One region of the Alteromonas sp. 76-1 genome, then DNA from elsewhere that is predicted to be linked to it. Evidence: predicted binding sites of a transcription regulator. Region 1 holds the regulator's gene; each other region holds the start of a gene.

Region 1 (5,964 bases):
GGTTAGCGTCGGTAATTACTACTTTCTTATGAGAGCCTGAACTCTCTATCAACATTTGTTTACCGCCGGGCGCTAAGTAAGCGCAACCTGGCTTCAATATGTCACCATGTTCAGCTTCTTTAACCGCAATATTGCAATGTGAATTAAGTCGCTGTGCAAATGCGTTAGTAAAAGTGCCTGGCATATGTTGCACCAACACAATTGGATAAGGAAAATCTGATGGCAGTGCTACCAGTATCTTCTGCAACGCCACTGGTCCACCCGTAGATGCACCAATTGCTAAACACTTATACCTTTTACCAGAAGCCTTAATCGAGGAAACGGTGGGCTGCCTCGTGGCATCTTTCCTTCCGCTAAGTAGATTTGAACTCTTGAAAAACGCTGGTTTCGGCGCGTTATCAGGAAACTTCCTACTTTCAATACGCTTTAATACAGGGCGTTTGATACCGACACCACGCCGTGCAATCAATCTTACTTTTGTACACAGCAATCGTGCTGCGTCTTTACGGTCTTGGGCGATATCTTCGAATTTCTTTGGTAGAAAATCTAATGCACCGGCTTCTAACGCATCTAGGGTCGCTTGTGCACCATGGTGCGTAAGAGACGAAAACATTAAAATAGGCACGGGCCGTTTTTCCATAATGGCTTTTACCGCTGAAATGCCATCCATTATCGGCATTTCCACATCCATTGTGACTACATCAGGTAGCAGTGTATCTATTTTATCTAGTGCATCTTGCCCGTTACGAGCTTCACCAATAACTTCAAGCTCTCTGTCGTCGTCAAGTATCTCGCGAACTCGACGACGATAAAAAGTAGAATCGTCCACGACCAGGACTTTAAAGACCATGGATGTTAATTTCCTATTTGTTACGCCGTATTACTTTAAAGGCTTTTTAGCATAACGCTTCAGTAAGCTAGGAACATCTAAGATGAGTGCAATTCCACCGTCGGATGTGATAGTTGCTCCCGCCATACCTGGCGTTCCTTGTAATAAGGCATCTAATGGTTTTATCACTACTTCTTCTTGGCCTATTAGTGCATCAACAACAAATCCAACTTGCTGGGTGCCTATTTGAACCACGACGACGTGACCTTTTTCTTTGATTATATTTTTAGGTCCGCGGATCAACCATTCTCCGAGGAAGAACAGTGGTATCGCTTTAGAACGAACTATCATGGTTAATTGGCCATCAACCGTATTGGTTTTCTTGATGTCCATATTGATAATTTCGTTGACCGCACCTAACGGTAACGCGAACGTTTGTTTGCCAACCACAATCATCAGGGTAGGTAATATCGCAAGCGTGAGTGGAACCTTTATATCGAGTCGTGTGCCTTTCCCAAGGTGAGAATCAATATTAATCGTACCGTTAAGCTGGTTAATTTTTGTTTTAACCACATCCATGCCTACACCACGGCCCGAGATATCACTAATCTCAGTTTTCGTTGAGAAACCTGGTGCAAAAATAAGATTGAACGCTTCAACATCAGACATACGCGCAGCCGCATCGGCGTCTAAAACACCTCGGCTTATAGCAATCTCTTTCAGTTTTTCAGCATCCATTCCCTTACCATCATCTTCAATGGTGAGTAAGATATGGTCGCCTTCTTGAGAAGCCGATAATCTAACGGTTCCCATTCGAGCTTTACCTGTAGCAGCACGGTCATCAGGCATTTCAATACCATGGTCCACTGAGTTTCTCACTAAGTGAACTAACGGATCGGCCAATGCTTCTACCAAGTTTTTATCTAAATCTGTCTCTTCACCTTCCAATTCCAAGGTGATTTCTTTTTTCAAACTACGTGCTAAGTCTCGAACAACCCGAGGGAAGCGGCCAAACACTTTCTTAATTGGCTGCATGCGGGTTTTCATAACCGCACCCTGCAAATCACCCGTTACCACATCTAGGTTAGCAATTGCCTTTGACATACTTTCGTCAGCATTGTTTATTCCTAAACTCAGCAAACGATTTCGTACTAATACTAACTCGCCAACCATATTCATAATTTGGTCTAGGCGCTTGGTATCAACACGAACGGTAGTTTCTGCTTGAGGTGGCGCTGGGGTTGATTTTTTGTCGTCTTTTTTAGCCGGGGCTTTAGCAGGCTCTGGCGCCTTTTTAGCGGCTGGACTAGGCGCTGGCGCTTTTGCGGCAGGCGTTGATTTAGCCGGCGTACTAGCTGCAGATTGCTCTGCCTTGGCCTTCTGAATTGCTTCTGTCGCCTTTTTATCTACAGGCGGTGTATTTGCTGCTGGTTCAGCGCCTTGCGCTGTAGGACCCTGTCCTGAACCATGTAATTGGTCAAGCAGTGCTTCAAATTCATCGTCGGTAATTTCTTCACCGCTAGGCGCTGCCGCTTTCGGCGCAGCTACAGGCGCTGGTTCATCTTCTTTAAATTTACCTTTGCCGTGCAATTCGTCTAACAGTGCTTCAAATTCATCGTCTGTAATATCATCACCTGAACCACCAACCGCAGGTGCAGCCGCTTTTGGTTCTGCTTTAGGCGCAGATTTACCTGGGGCATTTGAACCATGAAGTTCATCCAGCAAGGCTTCAAATTCATCTTCAGAAATCTCGTCGATGCCGCCATCGCTGCTTGCGGCAGGCGCTTCAGGGACAGGCGCTTCTTCTAACGCGAATTCTTCTTCGGCAGCGGGGGCTTCAGCCGCATCACTACTTTCACCAAAGATATTTTCGTCTGGGGTTTCTGGGGTGCTTAACTTATGCAGCAAATCAACTAACTTTGCGTCTGCAGGTATTAGAGGTTCTTGCGCTTTAACACGCTCAAACATATCTACTACTACATCGGTGGCCTGAAGAATGGTATCCATTAATTCAGGCGTAAGAGTACGTTGTCCGTTTCGCATTACATCGAAAACGTTTTCTGCACCGTGGCAAATTTCAACTAATTCGGTAAGCGACAAAAAGCCGGCGCCACCTTTTACGGTATGGTAACCACGGAAGATTGCATTCAGTAAATCTGCATCTTCAGGATTATTTTCCAGATCAACGAGCTGTTCTTGTAATTGTTCAAGGATCTCCCCAGCTTCAACTAGAAAGTCCTGTAATATATCCTCGTCAACATCAAACGCCATGCGCCCGCTCCCCTAAAAACCTAAGCTAGACAAAAGATCATCTACGTCATCTTGGCCAGATACCACATCATCGCGTTGGTCTGCATCAATAATTGGACCTTCGGCTTCGACACTATCGATCTTGTTAACTTTTTCGACTTTCGCTTCCAATGGCTTGTCTTGCTCCGCCTGTTCGGGTTCACCGAACATCGTCAGCATATTAACTAAGCTATCTTCCACTTCTTTTACGAGTTCAATCACTCTGCGAATAACTTGACCGGTAAGATCTTGATAACCTTGTGCCATTAACACTTCGGTAAGCAATGATGTAAGCTTAGCCGATTGTTTCGATCCGTCTTCTAGCAATTCGTCTAAATCTGCACATAAAACTTTGAATTCGCCCAACTCGAGTTGACGATTCATCAGTTTCTTCCATTCCGGCATAATTTTTTCGATACGGGTAGAGAGCACTTCAGCAATTGGCATACTCTCTTCAACTGCGTCCATGGTGGTATTGGCAGCTTTTTCCGTTTCTTCGATAACGTACATCAGTCGCGTTTGCGCATCAGGAATGTCATCAACGGTTAAATTTTTAATACGTTCATCGATTTGGAAGTTATTCAACGAGTCATGAAGTTGACGCGTTAATTTACCCACTTCAGCAAAGAGCTCAATGGACTCTTTCATCGAAACGGCTTCTAAGACAGCGTTCGCTGATGCGTTATCGCCCTCTTCAAGATACGCTACCAATTTTTTGGCTTCTTCGAGCGTTATGGAGACACTTTCATTTGTCGACATCCAGTAAACCTCATTTCTCTGGTGAGCGTCTGGATCAACCTAAACGTTCGAAGATTTTATCTAATTTTTCTTTCAACGTAGCGGCAGTGAAAGGTTTAACAACATAACCATTCACACCAGCTTGCGCTGCGGCAACGATTTGTTCTTTCTTCGCTTCTGCTGTTACCATAAGAACCGGTAGGTGTTTCAACTTATCGTCGGCACGTATGGCGCGTAATAAGTCGATACCTTGCATACCTGGCATATTCCAATCTGTTACAACAAAGTCAAAATCACCTTGTTGTAGCATAGGCAGCGCGGTGTTACCGTCGTCCGCTTCCTGGATATTGGCAAAACCCAAATCTTTTAGCAGGTTCTTTATGATACGTCTCATGGTAGAAAAATCGTCAACCACGAGAATTTTCATACTTTTATCCAAAATAGCCTCCAATGAGGGGTTAATTGTTATTAATTTCTATTCTTCGTCAACTTGCCACGATTTCATTCGTGATTTGAGTTTTAACATGGCCTGACTATGAATTTGACTTACTCGCGATTCACTAACATCAAGAACTTCGCCTATTTCTCTAAGATTCAGTTCTTCATCATAGTATAAAGAAAGTACAATCGCTTCCCGTTCGGGTAATGTAGTAATAGCATGTGCTAGCGCTTTTTGGAAAGCCCCTTGCATCAAATCTTCTAACGGTGCGTCGCTGCCTCGGTTCTTTTCTGTAGAAATGACATCTTCAGAAACCCCAAGGTCTTCAATCCCCACCAATTTCCCGGCATTCACTTCGTTCAGCATTTGATGATAATCTTGCATGCTGACATTCATTTTAGCCGCAATATCTACATCTCGCGCGTCTCGGCCTGTTTCACCTTCAACTTGAGAGATGGCTTCTGTGATTGCCCTTCCGTTTTTATGAACGGAACGAGGAGTCCAATCACCTTTTCTTATTTCATCAAGCATAGCGCCACGAATACGAATACCTGCAAAGGTTTCAAAACTTGCACCTTTGGAACCGTCAAAATTTCGTGCAGCTTCTAGCAGTCCAATCATACCTGACTGGATTAAATCATCGACAAGAACACTGGCTGGCAGTCTCGCCATTAAGTGGTGTGCTATCCGCTTCACCAGCGAAGCGTGACGCTCAACTAATTGTGACTTGTCTGTTTGCTGTTGATAAGCGGCTGCTTTGCTATTCAACGCTGACTTCCTACTGCTTTATCTGCTATTAGTTGTTCAATAAAAAATTCTAAATGGCCACCTGGTTGCGCAGGAATAGGCCAAGAAGCTGCTTTGGCTGCTAGCTGGCCAATCGCCACCGCTGCCGGTGAGCTTGGATAAGCATCTACTATTGACGTTTGCTTACGAACTGCTCGGCGTATGTTCTCGTCAAAAGGAACCGTTGCTACCAATTCTAGCGCAACATCTAAGAATCGCCCTGTTACTTTAGATAATTTACTGAAAAGTTCCTGACCTTCTCTAACATCGCGAACCATGTTAGCGACAACTTTGAAGCGAAAGACACCATGTTCTCGGTTAAGAATTTTAATTAACGCATAGGCATCGGTAAGTGAAGTGGGCTCATCACACACTACCACCATAATATCTTGGGAGGCTTTGGAGAAGCTTAGCACCATATCGGAAATACCCGCTGCGGTATCCACAATAAGCACATCAATGGGCGTGCGCAATTCGCTGAAAGCTCTAATGAGCCCTGCATGCTGCGTTGGTGATAGCTCTGCCATTGATTGAGAACCTGATGTGGCTGGTGCTATTTTTATACCGTGAGGGCCCGTAACGAGTACATCGTCCAAGGTACACTCACCAGATAACACATGGGAGAGGTTTTTCTCTACGCGTAATCCTAGCATTACATCCACATTGGCCAGACCTAAGTCTGCATCCAATACCATTACGCGCTTTCCCTGCTTTGCCATAGCAATAGCTGTGTTTAGCGTAATATTTGTTTTACCAACGCCACCTTTACCTCCGGTGACGGCGATAACTTTGATTAATCGTGATTGCTTCATTTTTCGTAAGCTACTCGCTTGATCATCAATCATACTGCTCGTGCTGTTTTAACCACATTGTTACTAGTAGT
Region 2 (5,964 bases), 1.8 Mb from region 1:
TTGTACATTTCTTGTTGCGTACCTTGTAAAACAAAGCTGTCTGGAAGCCCTAACGTACGAACAGGTTTCATAATGCCTTGCTGTTGCAAGTATTCAAGCACACCAGAGCCTGCACCGCCGGCTATACACCCATCTTCTAAAGTAATAAGCATATCGTGTTCTGCAGCCGCTTTCTCAATAGCCTGGCCATCCAGTGGCTTTACAAAGCGCATATCAATAACCGTAGCATCAATAGCTTCGGCAGCTGCCAATGCATTAGGTAAGAGTGTGCCAAAATTCAATATAGCTGCTTTTTTCGATGGCTTGCCGGTAATAGCGCGGCTAATCTTCGATTTACCAATAGGTAACTCGGTCATTGCGGTGTCGGGAGTAATGCCCATTCCAGAGCCTCGAGGGTAGCGTACCGCCGCAGGTTTTTGTGCTTTATGACCTGTGTAAAGCATTTGTCTGCATTCATTTTCATCAGACGGCGCCATCACAATCATATTTGGTATGCAGCGCAAAAAGGCAATATCAAACGCACCTTGGTGAGTAGGGCCATCAGCCCCCACAATACCGGCTCGGTCAACGGCAAATAAAACAGGCAAGTCTTGCAACGCCACATCGTGAATAAGTTGATCGTACGCGCGCTGCAAAAAGGTCGAATAAATCGCTACTACTGAGTTACACCCGTCTTTGGCTAAGCCCGCAGCAAAGGTAACCGCATGTTGTTCTGCAATGGCGACATCGAAATACTGATCAGGGTATTGCTGCGAAAACGCGACCATGCCTGAACCTTCACGCATGGCAGGCGTTACCGCCATCAATTTAGGATCTTGCGCTGCCATATCGCACAACCAATCGCCAAAAATAGCAGAAAAAGTAGGCGCTGAAGGCTTCGCTTTTGGTAATGCGTTATCGGCAGGATTAAATTTAGGCACCGCGTGGAATTTAATCGGGTCTTTTTCAGCAAGGGCGTACCCTTTACCTTTCTTAGTGACCACGTGAAGCAGTTGCGGACCTTTAAATTTGCGCATATTACGCAAGGTATCTACAACGGCATCTACATCATGGCCATCAATAGGGCCTATGTAATTAAAGCCAAGCTCTTCAAAGATTGTGCCGGGCACTACCATACCTTTAAGGTGCTCTTCTGCGCGACTTGCGAATTCTTTGATAGGCGGCACATTGCTTAATAGCTTCTTAGAACCGTCACGAATAGAGTTAAAAACATTACCCGTTAATAAGCGAGCTAGGTGACTATTAAGCGCACCTACGTTTTCAGAAATAGACATTTCGTTGTCGTTTAACACCACAACCATATCTTTATTGATGTCACCAGCATGGTTCATCGCTTCAAATGCCATGCCCGCGGTAATCGCACCATCACCAATTACGGCAACCACTTTACGGTTTTTGCCTTCTTGCTCGGCGGCAACAGCCATGCCAAGTGCAGCACTGATAGACGTAGACGAATGGCCTACAGCAAAAGTGTCGTAGTCGCTCTCAGGAGGCCAAGGGAAGGGATGTAAGCCGTCTTTTTGTCGAATCGTCGACATTTGCTTAGCGCGACCCGTAAGAATTTTATGGGGGTAGGCCTGATGACCCACATCCCAAATCAATCTGTCGATAGGCGTGTTATAAATATAATGTAAGGCCACAGTAAGCTCGACCGTGCCTAAGCCCGACGCAAAATGTCCACTGGTTTGGCTTACACTATTTAGTAAATATTCTCGTAATTCATCTGACAACTCACGCAATTTCTCTTGCGGTAACTGTCTTAACTTATCCGGCGTTTGCGCAATAGCAAGCGTGGGGTAATGTTGGAGGTCTAAACTCATTATTTATTATCTTTTTCAACATGGTTGCAGAACTAATGGTCTCGTTTTACCAATAGTTCGCTAAACGCAATTAAACTGTCTGTATTGTAGGGTAAACGAGCCAAGGCTTGAAGGGCATTCTGATGCAGCTTATCAAGTTCTCGTTTTGCACCTTCAATGCCAAGTTTGGCAGGAAAGGTATTCTTACCCAAAGCAATGTCAGAGCCTGCTGGCTTTCCTAATTGCTCACTATTACCTTCTACGTCAAGAATGTCATCTTGGACTTGAAATGCAAGACCAATATCATCGGCATAGGCTAATAAGTCTGCTTTACTGTTGCTATCAAGGTCTTGAGAAACAATCGATACCATTTCAACACATGCACGAAGTAGGGCGCCGGTTTTTAAATTGTGCAGTCGTTTGAGCTGCTCAAGGCTTATTTCTTCACCCGTGCTGGTTAAATCGATTGCTTGCCCGCCACACATACCGCGATAGCCAGCGGCGCGGGCTAACACAGAAAGTAACTCGCCACGTTTATTGGTTGCGAAATCACTTAAAGGCGCATCTGCCAACGTGCTAAAAGCAAGCGCTTGCAATGCATCACCAGCTAATATTGCGGTGGCTTCATCGAATGCAATATGACAAGTCGGCTGGCCGCGACGCAAATCGTCATCGTCCATGGCTGGTAAGTCATCATGTACAAGCGAGTAAGCGTGCACACACTCAATGGCCATACTGATAGCCATTTGATCGCCTTTAGGCACATCCAGGGTGTTGCCGATAACTTGAACCAGTAAAGGTCGCATGCGTTTACCGCCCACCAACAACGCGTGACGCATTGCTTCTTTAAGCCGCGGCGCGTCGTGGGGAAGGTCATCAATAAGCGTATTTAACGACGCATCGGTCTGCTGCTTAACTTGCTGATGCAATGCAGTGAAATTCATACTATACCTGTTTGTTGCGACACGAGGCTTAAGGTTGCTCGTCTTCAGGAAGAGGGTGTAATGCGCTTTCGCCTTGCTCATTAAGCAAAATTTTAACTTTTTGCTCGGCTTGCTCTAACGATTTCTGACCTTCGCGGGAAAGGGCAATGCCTCGCTCGAATTTTTCTAGTGCAACGTTCAATGGCAACTCACCGTTTTCCATCTCATTAACGATTGCATCTAATTCGGTAAGGGTTTCCTCAAACGAGGGAGAATCTGTCTTTTTCGTCACTTTCGTCACAATCGCACTCATTTTTAGGCGTTTTTTGGATTACGCGCACATTAACTGAGGGTAGCCAATGGGTCAAATGGTTTGTCAATATATGCCCAATAGCAGCTATCTATGATTACGCATTATGAATAAGGTCTGTGTATTAAAAACTACCGCCTAAAGTTCGACTAACGTCATTATGTATACAATAATTAAGGCAATTTGCGATAATCTTGTTATAGAAATTCTATACAATGCCGATAGAATACGAGTAATAGTTATGCAGCGTCTGCAAAAAATGAGGAAGAGTGAGTGGATTTAGCAACCGTCATAGGTATGTTGGGCGCCATCGGCTTTGTAGTAATGGCCATGGTTATGGGTGGCAGTATAGCCATGTTCATCAACGTACCGTCTATCTTGATTGTATTTGGTGGCACCCTTTTCGTTATTTTATCCCAATACACTTTAGGGCAGTTCTTTGGTGCAGGTAAAATTGCAGGCAAAGCATTCATGTTTAAGATTGATACGCCTGAAGATCTTATTGAAAAAATTGTTGAGATGGCAGATGCAGCGCGTAAAGGCGGTTTTCTTGCCTTAGAAGAAGCTGAAATAGACAATCCGTTTATGCAAAAAGGCGTAGACATGTTGGTTGATGGCCACGACATAGAAGTGGTCAGAGAAACCTTAGCGAAAGATATCTCCATGACCACCGAGCGACACGAGTTTGGTGCCACCATTTTTAAAGGCATGGGTGATATCGCACCAGCAATGGGAATGATTGGAACGCTGATTGGTCTTGTGGCCATGCTTTCTAACATGGATGATCCCAAATCAATTGGGCCAGCAATGGCGGTAGCACTATTAACCACCTTGTATGGTGCATTTCTTGCCAACATTATTTGTCTACCCATGGCGGTAAAGCTCGGAAACCGCGCACAAGAAGAAAAGCTTAACCAAATGTTAGTGCTCGATGGCATTGTAGGGATTGCCGATGGGCAAAACCCGCGTGTTATCGAAGGTATATTGAAAAACTATCTGGCGGCGAGTAAACGCGGTACAGGCGCTGAGGACGAATAATGGCTGAAGAAGAGTGCCCAAAATGTCCTCCCGAGGGGCTTCCTGCATGGATGGGGACCTTTGCTGATTTGATGTCGTTGCTCATGTGCTTTTTCGTACTGTTGCTCTCATTTTCAGAAATGGATGTACTGAAGTTCAAGCAAATCGCCGGCTCAATGAAGTTTGCCTTTGGTGTGCAAAACAAAATTGAAGTGAAAGACATCCCAAAAGGCACGAGTGTTATAGCGATGGAGTTTAGGCCCGGTCGTCCAGATCCGTCGCCCATCGACACTATTCAGCAACAAACAATCGAAATGACTCAGCAGATGCTAGAGTTCCAAGCGGGTGACGAAGATTCATCCGGCGGTAGGCAGAAGCAAAGGGGTGAGCAGCGAGGGGGGCAGTCACAACAAACCGCCACCGATCAGTCGTCCTCGGAGTCGCAAAGTTCAGATCAAACACAAACTGCTGAGTTAATGAAAAAAGTAGCGCAGCAGTTACAAAAGCAAATTCTCGATGGCGCAGTAGAATTAGAATCTTTAGGTCAGCAGTTGACTATTCGCATTAGAGAGAACGGTTCATTTTCTGCCGGTTCTGCATTTTTACAACCTCAGTTTCAGCCTATTTTACGCAAAATTGGTGTGTTATTAGCAGACGTTCCAGGGGAAATAGAAATTTCAGGGCACAGTGACGGACAACACATTGCTAATGAACTCTATCGTTCTAATTGGGATTTATCGTCTCAGCGTGCCGTAGCCGTAGCTGAAGCCATGCGAACAGCGCCGGGGTTCGATGAAAGCAGAATGTCTGTAGTCGGCAAGGCCGATACCGACCCTATGGTGGAAGATGCGACAACGCCGGCGGATAGAGCACGAAACCGACGGGTAGAGATTAATATCAATCAAGGTAAACCAATGACTTCTCAACCTATATCAGTGGTTGATGAATAGGTTGCTAAGCAAAATACAAAATCAAAAAGGGCGAATCAAATGATTCGCCCTTTTCGTTTGAAGTTGTCCTAGACGCAACTAGCGTTGTGTTTTATAGGCAACTAGCGTTGTTTTTTATAGGCAACTAACGTTGCAGGGCCTCCCTGTGATGTGGCTTAGATATTACCAATTGCACAGTGCTAATGGTTCTTTCTAAAAAACCGCCTTCACAGTATTTTAAATAGTAAATCCACATACGCATGAAACGTTCATCGTAACCGTCGTTGAGTAGCGCTTCTTTGGCGCTAACAAAGGCTTCGTACCAATGATTAAGGGTTTGGGCGTAATCTAACCCGATATCATGCAGGTCTCTAATCATCATGTCGCTATAGCGCTTTAAATGAGCGTTTAACTGATACTGTGAGGGAAGGAATCCACCAGGGAAAATATATTTTTGAATGAAGTCCACACTGCTGGCGTAACTTTCGTAACGTCTATCATCAATAGTGATGGATTGTAGCAACATTAGCCCATCGTCTTTCAGCAACAAAGAACACTTCTCAAAAAAGTTACCTAAGTAATCTTTTCCTACAGCTTCAATCATTTCAATTGAAACCAGCTTGTCGTATTTACCTTCTAGCAAGCGATAGTCTTTTTTCAGTAAAGTGACTTTGTCAGACACTTGTGCGCGCTCAATCCACTGCTCTGCCCACGCATATTGTTCTTCAGAGATAGTGGTGGTGGTCACTTTACAACCATAATGCTTGGCTGCATATACCGCTAAACCACCCCAGCCAGTGCCAATTTCTAAAAGATGGTCACTTTCTGTTAACTGAAGCTTGTCACAAATTGTTTTAAGTTTGTGATTTTGCGCTTCTTCTAAACTGGCGTTCACATCAGGATAAATAGCCGATGAATACATCATAGTGTTATCAAGAAAACGAGTGTAAAGCTTATTACCCAAATCGTAATGGGCTTCAATATTT
Region 3 (5,964 bases), 130 kb from region 1:
TGTTTAATCATCCCCACACCCACGGCAATGGTGGTGACTATCCACAGCATAGCCAGAAGATGAGATAACAAATACGCAAAGGTGAATGGCATAAACCACATGGATATCCCTAGTACCAAGCTTACCACGCCCAATCCATTCAAAAATTTAAACAGTTTTTTGTGCTCAGTTTTACATTCAAATAAATCAGACACAAATTGGGCTGCGCATGCTATGGCAAAAGGAAAAAGTAACATTCCCCAGTAGCTAGAGTTAACCGAAAGCGTGGCAATATCACTTAACATGCCTGAGGCTGCCGCCCACCCAACACCATGAAAGCCTAAGTAGCCTGCACAGGTTATGGCCACCCGCTTTCTCGTTCCTGTGTAAATAAGCATGGCGAGTAATGCCAAAATAAGCATTGCTGTAATACCCGCCAATGAAATACCGTTGTTTACTTTTTGAAATCGATAGAAGTGCTCTTCATCTAAGATGGAGACAGAAACAGGTGTAGGAAATTGTTTGGCGCCGATCACTAACCATAATTCCACACGCTCGTCGTCAGTAGCCGTATGCAGGGAAATGGCTTGAAAGTGAAGCAAAGGCGGCGTGGCATCATCATCTGACTGAGAGAATACTTGCAACCTAGGGGCCGGCTGATTGCTCGTAGTATATGAAGCTAGGCCAACATCGATAAAGTTTGCATTTACTATGACAAAATACTGCCCTTGTCGTGCAATATCGAAAGTAACGTTAGTAAAGTAACGTCCTGATGTTCCACCTAAGGTTGGCATCACCGGTGCTTTTTCGAAAAAGGGCTTTTCATAAGAGAGGTCTTCATAAGAGGCATTTTCGAAAACCTCTTCAATGCTCTTCAGAGCACTTAATGATTCGTCTGTTGATGCATCAACAGTTTCATCTAGTTGATGCCACAAATTAGCATCAACGACAGTACTTTTCCCATCTACTAATACAACAGCCTGCTTACCGAATACAGGGGCTGCCACCAGCAAAAGGAAAAAATATAATACGCTAATATGAATATAGGAAAGCAAAGTCAGACCTTCTCTGCAGGTTAAAGAGCAACATGACCGTTGGCTATCCAGCTCCTAGCAGAAACCTGCATACTTAGTATATAACAATAAACGTTTGTTTATTTTATTTACGCAATACTCTACTAGGCAATAGCAACGCGGTTGATCTTAAGGCAATTTTGACTTCGCTTCACTTAGCTATTTGGCTAAGCGTAGATACTCTCAACCGTGGTATTCAGCAACCAACGTAAAAATACTTTGGTATCTTTGTTGTTGTGAAATTGAACTGACTTTTGACATTCTGTGTCGGTAAAAACTACATTGAAGTTATTTACTGAGATTGTCGAAATAGGGGGAAGTGTACGGAGCGAAGCGCCGTTAATAGTATGAGACATATAATTTTTCTTTGTATAATAATGTTGCTAGTTTTTTATTCGTTTTAAAATTCCTTTCAAAATTCTGTTCTTATCAAACCAAAAATAAATAAAAATATTAGTACTGCACAATTAAAAAAGGCTAAGTAGAAACTTAGCCTTTTGTCGTTGTATTTTAAAGTTCTACTTAAAGAACAACAACGTTTGCAGCTTGAAGGCCTTTTTGACCTTGTTCTACACTGAAGCTAACCGCTTGGCCTTCAGAAAGAGTTTTGAAGCCGTCAGAAGCGATTGAACGGAAATGTACGAATACGTCTTTACCGCCACCGTCTTGAGTAAGAAAACCAAAACCTTTATCTTCGTTGAACCATTTAACTGTGCCGTTTACTGTATCAGACATGTTTGTAACCTTATATATTTGAAGTAATTGGTGAAATTCACCGGATAGCAATAGATTTAACTTACTAGTAACGCAAATGTATATCTATTAAAACTTCGATAAAACTGAAGAATAAAAGGGTACAAGGCAGTAGTAGAAAAAGCTTTTTATTATCTAAAGCGGGCATAATGTACATCTTTCCGTAAGGTAAGTCTACCGATATTGCTATTTATTTCTATTATCGAGCAACATATTACTGTATTACTTCCATGACAATCGCCCACACACCTTAACCCTCTTGCCCTCCCCCGCATGCACCATCGATTGACGGCGCAATCACGACTGACATTTCAAATACGTATGTGGATAGAATAGTCGTGTTATTTACGACAACAACGCCGTCGCCTTAAAACAGACAATAAGGGAATGTATAACTTTTAATTGTCCTTTTTTGCTAGCGGTTTACCGATAGGTGCTTGCAGCTATTGTATTTGGGCTTTAGTGTCTCATTCCTTTCACATACCCATAGTAAACTGATATATATGATGTCCTTAGAAGGACGGGGAGAATCGAATGAGAATGCTACATACCATGCTTCGTGTTGAGGATCTTGATGCGTCTTTGCACTTCTACACTAACTTGATGGGCATGAAACTATTAAGAAAGTCTGAAAACCAAGCTTATGAATACACGCTCGCGTTCGTGGGTTATGGCGAAGAATCTAACACTACTGTACTTGAGCTCACTTACAACTGGGGTGACAACACTTACGAAAAAGGTACGGCTTACGGGCACATTGCAATCGAAGTCGATGATATCTACCAGTTCTGCGAAAACCTAGAGCAAAATGGCTGTGATGTATACCGTAAGCCAGGCCCAGTAAAAGGTGGCTCCACTGTTATCGCTTTTGTTCGCGACCCAGATGGCTACGCCATTGAACTTATTCAAACAAAACAATAAATCTCTATTTTAAAAATACAGCGGCCCTATTAATAAGGATATTGCCCTACCATGCTAAAAATTCGTCACGCACTACTTACTTTCTCGCTTTCTATCTCAATTTTTGCAAGCCCAATAATATTGGCGAAAGACTTCGATGTTATTGCCCATAGGGGGGCGTCCGGTTATCTGCCTGAGCATACACTGGAAGCTGCCACGCTTGCTTTTGCCATGAAACCTGATTTTATTGAGCAAGATGCGGTTATTACTAAAGATGGGATTGCTGTGGTACTGCATGACATACATCTAGAAACAGTAACCAACGTTGAACAAGTATTTCCAGAGCGTGCACGTGAAGATGGTCGCTTTTACGCTTTAGACTTCACGTTAGCAGAGCTTCGCACCCTGCAAGTTCACGAACGAGCGAACAGCAAGGGCGAACAAGTTTTTACAAAGCGTTATACCGGGAATACCGCGAACTTTACCGTAGCAACCTTAGAAGAACACTACGAGCTTATTACTCAGCTTAATCGAGAGTTCAATACCGATGTAGGGGTTTATACGGAAGTCAAATCTCCAGCGTGGCATACCGAACAAGGCGTAGATGCAAGCCAGATTGTCATTGCGTCACTGACGCGATTTAACCTTGCTAATAAAAACGCTAACAGTTACTTGCAGTGTTTCGACTTCAACGAAATAAAGCGCATTAGAACAGAGCTAAACTATGCGGGCAAAGTGGTCATGCTAATGGGCGAGAACAGTTGGGGCGAATCGACCACAGACTACGATTGGATAAAAAGTGAAGCTGGCATGAAGGAAGTGGCTAAATATGCCGACGGTTTAGGCCCTTGGTTAGGCCAATTACTAGACCCCAAAGCGATGGAAGCAGGTAAACTGATACCCGCACCGTGGGTTGAGTATGCCCACTCAGAAGGTTTCATTATTCATCCCTACACGTTCCGTCAAGATGCTCTACCGCCAGGTATGACTGCAGAGCAACTTCTTTCTACCCTGAAACACGTGGTAAACGTAGACGGCGTATTTACCGACCATGTGCCGCCAGTTAAAGCCTGGCTTGAGGCACAAGGCAAATAGTAAGAATAGATATATTATTCACTTCACAAAAAAGCGGCTCTTAAGCCGCTTTTTTGTATTTTATCTATTATCTAGGATTTAGATAATCGCACCACTACCCGCCTATTTTGTGCCCGCGATTCACGAGTATCATTATTGGCGATATGGCGTTTCTCGCCATGCCCTGTCAGTTGAATTCTGTCATCCGGCACACCAATGGTAGTTAAATAACTTTTTACTTCATTGGCTCGGCGTATAGATAATTGTTCGTTGTTCCATCGCCCGCCATAGCTATCGGTATAGCCATCAAGCAAGACTAACTCTAAGTCGCTATCTTCTTTTAAATATTCCCCAATCATGGTGAGGCGCTTTTGCGAATACTTAGTCAATTCCGTACTGTTTTTCTGATATGACAATACTGTATAGGCAATATCGTCGAAGTTGTAAGGCAATAAGTTAGACACACACTTAACGAAATCTCGATACACCATCGAGAAATTACTGGCGTTTAATGCAACGCTCACTTTATCGTATTCGTTGTACCAGTCTTGATAATAAATGGTAGGCCAGAAGCCTTTCTCAAGTTCACTTAACATAGTCCATGCAGCGTCTTGCGGAAGGTCGCCATTGTATTGCGTGCGCAAAGTCATATCGGCGATGGTTTTAGGCGCCACACCCGGCATCCACTTGGGCGGTACAGAATAGACAGCAGCCACATCGAAGCGATTAGGCAATAGGTGCATATCAAGCTCGAATTCCATATTAAGCCGTTTTGAAGCCACGCTAGTAAACATGGCATCGCCGTACCCAGGTAAAGGGTGGTTCAAGGTACATTGCAAACGCGATGCATCAACCACTTCCCAGTTCGACGTTTCTACCGTAGCCGAATACTGACGCATAGCACCGCTTGCGACCGTAGTAAAAAACAACGGAATAAGTAAACCGAATTTACGCTTCACAACTATACCCACTCAACTGATAAACCATACCTAACGAAAAGGCGCTTACAGAATATATCGTCCTTAGTGTAGAAAAGTTTAGCCTTCTATTCCATCAATTATACATTCAATTGCAGCTTCCATAGCTTATCAATTCGTCCATCAACGAAATTCAGGCTGGATACCGCGTGTTATCCTTGCCATAATCGCTCCACTTTCCGTAGCATTTTTATATTGATACAGACGTGTTACGTAACCAAAAAACCTGCTAAGAGAAACTATGTCTGAGTTGCACCATTCCCTTCCTCATCGTTTTAGAGGCTACTTTCCTGTTGTTATCGACGTTGAAACCGCTGGTTTTAATTCTGGAACCGACGCCTTACTTGAAATCGCTGCCGTCACGGTAAAAATGGAAGAAGATGGGCTAATTTATCCTGATCAAACTTTTCATTACCATGTCGACCCTTTTGAAGGTTCGAACTTAGAGCCCGCAGCGCTAGAGTTTAACGGTATCGATCCGCACTGTGCTCTGCGCGGGGCCATTGAAGAAAGTGAAGCAATGAAGTCGCTGTGCAAAGGTATTCGAAAAGCGCAAAAAGATGCGGATTGCCAGCGTTCGGTAATCGTGGCGCATAACGCCACCTTCGATCAAAGTTTCGTGAACGCCGCCATAGCTCGCTGCAACATTAAGCGCACGCCTTTCCACCCGTTTGTATCCTTTGATACCACCAGCCTTGCAGGTTTAACCTTAGGTCAAACCGTATTAGTTAAAGCCTGCCGAGCGGCAGGTATTGAGTTTGATCAAAAAGAAGCCCATAGCGCTTTATATGATGCGCAAAAAACCACAGAGCTATTTTGCTTTATGGTAAATCGCTACAAAGCACTTGGCGGCTGGCCCTTGGCAGATGAACCTATTAATCCTGATGAGCCTTGCTAATAAACCAGGTTTAAAATGGTCGCGTAGCGGCAAAGCCATTTAATCAAAACAATGTGATAGAAATAAAAAACAGCGCCGAATGGCGCTGTTTTTGTATTAGGTAGACGCATTTGCGAAACGCCTAGTATATCTATTTACATACTATTTTAGGTGCGTCGGCAAAGCGTTAAGTGTTATAACTTGTCAGCTTCTGCTGCAAGGTACTTAGCCACACCTTCCGGTGATGCATCCATACCCGCTTTGCCTTGTGTCCAACCCGCGGGGCAAACCTCGCCATGATCTTGATGAAATGCCAGCGCATCAACCATAC

Evidence for each region. The regulator FliA, encoded in region 1, starts transcription of late flagellar genes. The targets are predictions, from matches to a motif close to CTAAAGNTNNNNNNNNNNNNGCCGATA.
Region 2: a site for FliA is predicted at 3,230-3,256, ahead of pomA (flagellar motor protein PomA). Genes of this name have one in related genera too.
Region 3: a site for FliA is predicted at 4,794-4,820, ahead of ALT761_RS05740 (flagellar protein MotY). Genes of this name have one in related genera too.

The regions. Positions count from the first base shown of each region.
Region 1 covers NZ_LR136958.1:1,243,038-1,249,001, reverse strand. Annotated here, with positions in the region: gene ALT761_RS05185 (protein-glutamate methylesterase/protein-glutamine glutaminase) at 1-850, opposite strand, end outside; gene ALT761_RS05180 (chemotaxis protein CheA) at 881-3,100, opposite strand; gene ALT761_RS05175 (protein phosphatase CheZ) at 3,113-3,877, opposite strand; gene cheY (chemotaxis response regulator CheY) at 3,912-4,295, opposite strand; gene ALT761_RS05165 (RNA polymerase sigma factor FliA) at 4,332-5,063, opposite strand; gene ALT761_RS05160 (MinD/ParA family protein) at 5,060-5,926, opposite strand; gene flhF (flagellar biosynthesis protein FlhF) at 5,923-5,964, opposite strand, start outside.
Region 2 covers NZ_LR136958.1:3,090,807-3,096,770, reverse strand. Annotated here, with positions in the region: gene dxs (1-deoxy-D-xylulose-5-phosphate synthase) at 1-1,820, opposite strand, end outside; gene ispA ((2E,6E)-farnesyl diphosphate synthase) at 1,853-2,743, opposite strand; gene xseB (exodeoxyribonuclease VII small subunit) at 2,772-3,023, opposite strand; gene pomA (flagellar motor protein PomA) at 3,306-4,070, shown strand; gene ALT761_RS13380 (flagellar motor protein MotB) at 4,070-4,999, shown strand; gene ALT761_RS13375 (SAM-dependent methyltransferase) at 5,124-5,964, opposite strand, start outside.
Region 3 covers NZ_LR136958.1:1,374,074-1,380,037, reverse strand. Annotated here, with positions in the region: gene ALT761_RS05765 (sensor domain-containing diguanylate cyclase) at 1-1,034, opposite strand, end outside; gene ALT761_RS05760 (hypothetical protein) at 1,220-1,408, opposite strand; gene cspE (transcription antiterminator/RNA stability regulator CspE) at 1,575-1,787, opposite strand; gene gloA (lactoylglutathione lyase) at 2,340-2,726, shown strand; gene glpQ (glycerophosphodiester phosphodiesterase) at 2,778-3,800, shown strand; gene ALT761_RS05740 (flagellar protein MotY) at 3,872-4,678, opposite strand; gene rnt (ribonuclease T) at 4,998-5,654, shown strand; gene ALT761_RS05730 (peroxiredoxin) at 5,828-5,964, opposite strand, start outside.